DNA from 3 places in the Bradyrhizobium sp. 17 genome. Region 1 is predicted to be linked to each of the others. Evidence: predicted binding sites of a transcription regulator. Region 1 holds the regulator's gene; each other region holds the start of a gene.
The links. The regulator LexA, encoded in region 1, represses DNA repair genes until DNA is damaged. The targets are predictions, from matches to a motif close to TGTTCNNNNTGTGTTCNG.
Positions count from the first base shown of each region.

Region 2: the regulator LexA is predicted to act here: its motif matches at 1,588-1,605, upstream of IVB13_RS06150 (UvrD-helicase domain-containing protein).
Region 3: the regulator LexA is predicted to act here: its motif matches at 1,108-1,125, upstream of IVB13_RS35545 (helicase-related protein).

Region 1 is NZ_JADPJQ010000012.1:217,527-219,793, reverse strand. Features, by position in the region: gene IVB13_RS02285 (hypothetical protein) at 5-439, opposite strand; gene lexA (transcriptional repressor LexA) at 933-1,634, opposite strand; gene glp (gephyrin-like molybdotransferase Glp) at 1,811-2,267, opposite strand, start outside.
Region 2 is NZ_JADPJQ010000035.1:252,733-254,999, forward strand. Features, by position in the region: gene IVB13_RS06150 (UvrD-helicase domain-containing protein) at 1-1,423, opposite strand, end outside; gene IVB13_RS06155 (DUF1328 domain-containing protein) at 1,665-1,838, shown strand; gene IVB13_RS06160 (thioesterase family protein) at 1,844-2,267, opposite strand, start outside.
Region 3 is NZ_JADPJQ010000128.1:94,093-96,359, forward strand. Features, by position in the region: gene IVB13_RS35540 (DUF3108 domain-containing protein) at 1-714, shown strand, start outside; gene IVB13_RS35545 (helicase-related protein) at 1,392-2,267, shown strand, end outside.

The DNA of each region.
Region 1 (2,267 bases):
TCTGTCAGCCGATCGGCAGGTGCGTGACGGTCGGCTGCCTGTCGGCGGTGATCTGCGCCTTGTGCTCGCGCTCGGTGACCGACTGAGTCACCGGCAGTTGCAGCACCGTCGCGCGCTGGCCTTCGACGAGCTGCGTCACCAGCACGTATTTGCCGTCGGGGAATTCGATCGCATCATGATGGCGGTCGGGAACGTGCGGATCGATCTTGCCGAACTTGCCCACGCGGGAATTGATGGTGCGCGTCCAGATCCAGCGATTGTCGTAGCGGACGTCGTCGGCGAAGGCGAGCTCCGTCCCCGGCAGCAGGCAGACGGCAACAGACGGATCGGCTGCAGAGGCGAAGCCGCGCGTCGAGGTGCCGCGGAAGCTTGTCGTGACGATCGTCTCGCCGACTTCGGCGGGGCGCGACGCGACGGCATGTAGGCTGTAGTCACACATCGGGTGCTCCTCATGCTGGGATAGCAACCCGCGTCTCTTATCGAGGCGCAGGCCTCTATCAGAGTGGAAGCACGAACGCTCTGCTTGGTTGTGGGCAAATCTGCGGCTGGCTTCCGCAAGCCGCGATCACATTATCTTTCCCGAATTCAATAGGAACAAAGCTCGCCGCGATGCATTCGGGAGGCGCGTACGCGAACATTGCCAACTTGGCTGCAACGGCCGAACTTGACCGCTGGTCGCTGTTTCCTCGAACAACCGAGCCGCGAAGCGGTGCTGCTTGAAGCGGTGCTGCTTCGTCGGCGTGGCGAGGAGCCAGCGTTGGAGGAGGGGCCGGATAGTCTGTGCAGAACCAGAAAGGCTATCCAGCCGGAGCGGACGATGATCCGCTCCAATCTCTGACCGGCGATGCCGATCGGAAGCGCGCGAGGCGCCAAGCACCTCCGGCATGAAGTGCTTCCGATATGAAGTACTGCCGATAGAAAGACTCCCGGTATCAGTACTTCCGGTAAAGCCCGATCAGCTTGCCCTGAATCTTCACCCGGTTGGGCGGCAGGATGCGGACCTCATAGGCCGCGTTGGCGGGCTCGAGCGCGATCGAGGCGCCGCGACGGCGGAAGCGCTTCAGCGTCGCTTCCTCGTCGTCGATCAGCGCCACCACGATGTCGCCGGTATCGGCGCTCTCGTTGCGCTGGATCAGGGCCATGTCGCCGTCGAGAATGCCGGCTTCGACCATCGAGTCGCCGCGCACTTCCAGCGCGTAATGCTCGCCCGAGCCGAGCATGTCAGGCGGTACGCTGATAGTATGGCTGCGGGTCTGCAACGCCTCGATCGGCGTGCCGGCCGCGATGCGGCCCATCACCGGCACCGCGACGAGACGTTCGCCCTCGTCAGCGGGCAGGCTCGCGCTCGCACGCACCTTGCCGAGATTGCCCTCGATGACGCTCGGCGTGAAGCCGCGGCGGCTGCCAGCGGCTGCCTGGAGCTCCGGCAGCTTGATGACTTCAATCGCACGGGCGCGGTTGGGCAGGCGTCGGATGAAGCCACGCTCCTCGAGCGCCGTGATCAGGCGATGGATGCCCGACTTCGAGCGCAGATCGAGCGCATCCTTCATCTCGTCGAAGGAGGGCGGCACGCCGCTTTCCTTCAGACGTTCACTGATGAACCGCAGAAGCTCGTATTGTTTGCGCGTTAACATCTCGACCAAAGTCCCCCGGTTGATGTCGTCCGATTCCGAGACGCTGAATTCGGCCATAAGCCGCTGCATGCTCGAAACAAATCATGAACAGACACTATATGTTCGATACATGTTCCGCAACTGCTTAATTTACCGTGAACAGAGCAAAGTGCGCGGAACGCGCGTTGCGGGGGCGCTCAGACGGGGAGCCGCAACACTTCGCAAGCCGTGCCGGCTTCGGCCTTCGGCGCGAATGGTGCGCGGACGAGAAGTACCTGTGCTGCAGCGAGATTCGCAAGCAGCGAAGAGTCCTGATGATTGACGGGAACAACGACGCGTGTGCCATCGTCACGCTCCTCAAGATGCGCGCGCAGATAGTCCTCGCGCTGGTCGTTGGCGCCGACGTCGCGGCCGAGCACGGCGCGTTCACGGCGATGGTGAATCACTGAACGGCCCGACAGGGCGCGAATCAGCGGCACCATGAACAGGAAAGCGCACACGTAGGACGATACGGGATTGCCCGGCAGGCCGATCACACCCATTGCGCCGAGTCGCCCGTGCATCATCGGCTTGCCTGGCCGCATCGCGATCTTCCAGAACGCCATCGCGATGCCTTCGTCCCGCAGTGCCTGCTGGACCAGATCGTGGTCGCCG
Region 2 (2,267 bases), on a different contig from region 1:
CGCGATAGGGCAGGCCGAGCGTGACGAAGCGGTCCTCGAACTCGCGCATCTGGTAGGAGGCGCGCACCAGAATCGCGATCTCGTTGAGCTTGTCGCCCTGGCGCTGGATCTGCTCGATCTCCTCGCCGATGCCGCGGGCTTCCTCTTCCGAATCCCAAGAGCCTGTTACCGTGACCTTCTCGCCGTCCTGGTCCTCGGTGCGCAGCGTCTTGCCGAGCCGGCCCTCGTTGTGGGCGATCAGGTGCGAGGCGGCGGCGAGGATGTGGCCCGTCGAGCGGTAGTTGCGCTCGAGGCGGATGACCTTGGCGCCGGGGAAATCATGGTCGAAGCGCAGGATGTTGTCGACCTCCGCGCCGCGCCAGCCATAGATCGACTGGTCGTCGTCGCCGACGCAGCAGATGTTTTTGACGTGGCGCGTCTGCTCCTTCTCCCCGCTTGCGGGGTCGCGACGAGCTTCGCTCACGCTGAGAAGGTCAGGATGAGGGGCTGCCTCCACGAGCTCAGCTTGCTGAGAGTCCCCCTCACCCGGATCGCTCGGGCGCGCAATTGCGCTGCCGGGCGATCCGACCTCTCCCCGCACGCGGGGAGAGGCAAAAGAAGTCGGCGCTTGGGACAGCAGCCGCAGCCACAGATATTGAGCGACGTTGGTGTCTTGATACTCATCGACCAGGATGAATTTGAAGCGCTGCTGGTACTGCCGCAGGATATCCGGGTGCTCGCGGAAGATGCGGATGTCCTCGAGCAGCAGATCGCCGAAATCGGCGGCGTTCAGGATCTTCAGCCGCTCCTGGTAGCTCGCATAGAGCTTGCCGCCCTTGTCGTTGGCGAACACGGCGGCTTCGCCCGACGGCACCTGCGACGGCGTCAGGCCGCGGTTCTTCCAGCCGTCGATCAGCCCGGCCAGCATGCGCGCCGGCCAGCGCTTGTCGTCGATATTGTCGGCTTGCAGAAGCTGCTTGAGCAGTCGGACCTGATCGTCGACGTCGAGCACGGTGAAGTTCGACTTGAGCTGCGCCAGCTCGGCGTGGGTGCGCAGGATGCGCCCGCCGATGGAGTGGAAGGTGCCGAGCCACGGCATGCCTTCGACGGCATGGCCGAGCATCTGACCGAGCCGATGTTTCATTTCGCGCGCGGCCTTGTTGGTGAAGGTCACCGACAGGATTTCGGATGGGCGGGCGCGGCCCTGGCTCAGGATGTGGGCGATGCGCGTGGTCAGCACGCGGGTCTTGCCGGTGCCGGCGCCGGCCAGCACCAGAACCGGCCCGTCCAGCGTCTCCACAGCCTCGCGCTGCTCCGGATTGAGCCCGGACAGGTATTGCGGGCCTACCGAGGCGCGCGCACGCGCGGCGATGCCGCCGGCTGCGGGCTGGTGGTCGGGGACGCTCTGGGACGTGATCTTGCTCGGCTCGGTCATGCGAATCATTTGCCCCACGTTGGCACCGCGGGGTGGTGAAAGGGGAGCCTTCTTAACAGGGATTGGTCCCTATATGGGGCCGCGGACAGGGGTTTTCCACGTGCGCCGAAAGCCAATTTGTTCCTGTCGGTCAGGCGAATTTCCGGCTTCAGCGGCCCGGAACCATTGTTCCGAGTTGGCGATTGGTTCTGCAAGTGAGGCGCGTCAGCCGCGCCGATCGCAGACAGACATCGAAACAGAGGTTCGGATCATGCTTAGCTGGGTAGTTACGTTTCTGGTTATCGCCCTGATCGCCGGTATCCTGGGCTTTGGCGGCCTCGCCGGCGCGTCGATCGAAATCGCCAAGATCATCTTCTTCATCGCAGTCGTGTTGTTCCTGGTCTCGGCCGTTGTCGGACTGGCACGGGGTCGTAACAGGGTTTAGCGCGCTTACCGCTTCGAGGGCATCGCCACGTTCCGGCCGATGCCCTCGGGCCGCGGGACGGCGCTGTGGGCCTTGACCACCGCTGCGATGCGCTCACGGATGTCTGGGGGAAAAGCCGCCACCTTTCGTGAGCCCATGTCGATGTGAAGCGACATGTTTTCCGATGTGGCGGACAGCCATCCTTCGGTCGCGTGCCGCAGCTCCTGGAAGGTGTGCAGCCGCTTGTCGTCGGCTTCCAGCAGCCAGACCGAGACCTGCACGAGATCGTCGAGGTGGATTTCGCGCAAATACCGCACGTGGCATTCGGCGGTGAAGGTCGAGCCGCCGCGCTCCTTCATGTAGCCCGGTCCGATCCCGAGCGTCAGCCACATCTGGTCGATCGCGCGGTCGAACATCACGTTGTAATAGGCCATGTTGAGGTGGCCGTTG
Region 3 (2,267 bases), on a different contig from region 1:
ATTCCCGTCGGCAAGGGCGCCTGGAACATCGACATCCAGGACGATGTGTTCGCGGCCGCGGCCTCCGGCGGCACCTCGGGGCTGCTGAAATCCTTCGCGGGCGGGTCCGGCACCGGCGCCTCGCAGGGCCGCGTGGTCAACGGCGCGCTGGTCGCGACCGGCTATCAGGCCTCCACCACCACCTCGAAGAAGACCGAAGAGATCCGCATCACGCTCGACAAGGGCAATGTGAAGGATTTTGCCATCCTGCCGGAGCCGCCGGTCGATCCCGACCGCATCGTCGTCACCGACGCGCATCGCCGCGGCGTCTGGGACCCGATGACGGCCTCGCTGGTGCGCGTATCCGGCACCGGCGACGTGCTGTCGGCGGACGCCTGCCACGGCAGCGCCGCCGTGTTCGACGGCCGCATGCGCTACGAGCTCAAGCTCGATTTCAAGCGCATGGAGAACGTGAAGGCGGAGAAGGGCTATCACGGCCAGGTCGTGGTCTGCTCGCTCTATTTCGTGCCCATCGCCGGCTACATCCCCGACCGTCCGGTGATCAAATATCTCGCCGCCCAGCGCAACATCGAGGTCGCGTTCGCACCGATCGCCGGCACGCGCATCCTGGTCCCGTTCTGGCTGAAAGTGCCGACCCCGCTCGGGCCGGCCATGCTGGAAGCAACCAGCTTCATCACCAGCGCCCAGCCGCCCAAGGTCGCGAAGACGCAGTAGGGCTGGGTGCCGTAGCCCCGCTGCCGTAGCCCGGATGGAGCGCAGCGTAATCCGGGGTTCTTTGCTTCGGCCCCCGCATTGCGCTCCGCTCCATGCGGGCTACGGACCTCCCTTTTGGTGAAAATAAACATCAATGATTTCAACAACATGCCTACTGTGCATGGGGTTGTTTTCGCGCATTTTGTTTGGAGGGGGTCGAGAACCGGGAATCCATTTGACTCCTCCCCGATTCTGATTCGACTCCGCGCCGTCCCCAGCTTTAACGAATCCGCCATCGAAACGTCGCTTGTGCGGCGGAGCAAAACTCCATCTAGTGCGAACCCACAAGCCTCCCGCGACATCTTGCGTGAACGGAACAGGACTCAAGGGGGAGTCAGCGATTCGGCCGCGATTCGTTCTCAACTCGTTCCGAAGCTTAAAGCCAACGGGAAAAGCGTCGCAAAGTGAGACAGTTGCGCTGGGTTCAGGGAGAGGCGCCGCATTCTCCGCCGTCATGCCCCGGCTTGACCGGGGCATCCAGTACGCCGCGCCCTCTCGGTTTGATCTGCGCCGCCTCTGGAATACTGGATCGCCCGGTCGAGCCGGGCGAGGACAGCAGTGTGTGAGGCGAGCCCTTCGCGCCACCGCCCCAAAACAGCACTGACATTCGCCCCAATCGCCATTACCTAATCCCCCAGATGCCTTTTTCCTCCTCCCCCTTCGCTTCCGAGCGGCTTCCCGGCGCCGGCGTCACTGCGGTGCTTGGTCCCACCAACACCGGCAAGACCCATCTCGCCATCGAGCGGATGCTCGCGCATCCCTCCGGCATGATCGGGCTGCCGCTGCGCCTGCTCGCGCGCGAGGTCTACAACAAGATCGCAGCAAGGGTCGGCCCCGACGCCGTCGCGCTCGTGACCGGCGAGGAGAAGATCAAGCCGAAAGCGCCGCGCTATTGGGTCTCGACCGTCGAGGCGATGCCGCGGGATCTCGACGTCTCGTTCCTTGCCGTCGACGAGGTGCAGATCGCATCCGATCTGGAACGCGGCCACGTCTTCACCGATCGCATCCTCAATCGCCGCGGCCGCGACGAGACGCTGCTGCTCGGCGCTGCGACCATGCGCCCGATCATCGAGCGGCTGCTGCCGGGCGTCTCCATGATCACGCGGCCGCGCCTGTCGCAGCTGGAATTCGCGGGTGATCGCAAGATCACGCGGCAGCCGCGCCGCACCGCCATCGTCGCCTTCTCGGCCGACGAGGTCTACGCCATCGCCGAGCTGATCCGCCGCCAGCATGGCGGCGCCGCCGTGGTGCTGGGTTCGCTGTCGCCGCGCACCCGCAACGCGCAGGTCGCGATGTTCCAGAACGGCGAGGTCGATTACCTCGTCGCCACCGACGCCGTCGGCATGGGCCTCAATCTCGACGTCGACCACGTCGCCTTTGCCTCCGACCGCAAGTACGACGGCTACCAGTTCCGCCGCCTGACGCCGTCCGAATTCGCTCAGATCGCCGGCCGCGCCGGCCGCGCCACCCGCAACGGCACCTTCGGCACCACCGGCCGCTGCGGCCCGTTCGAG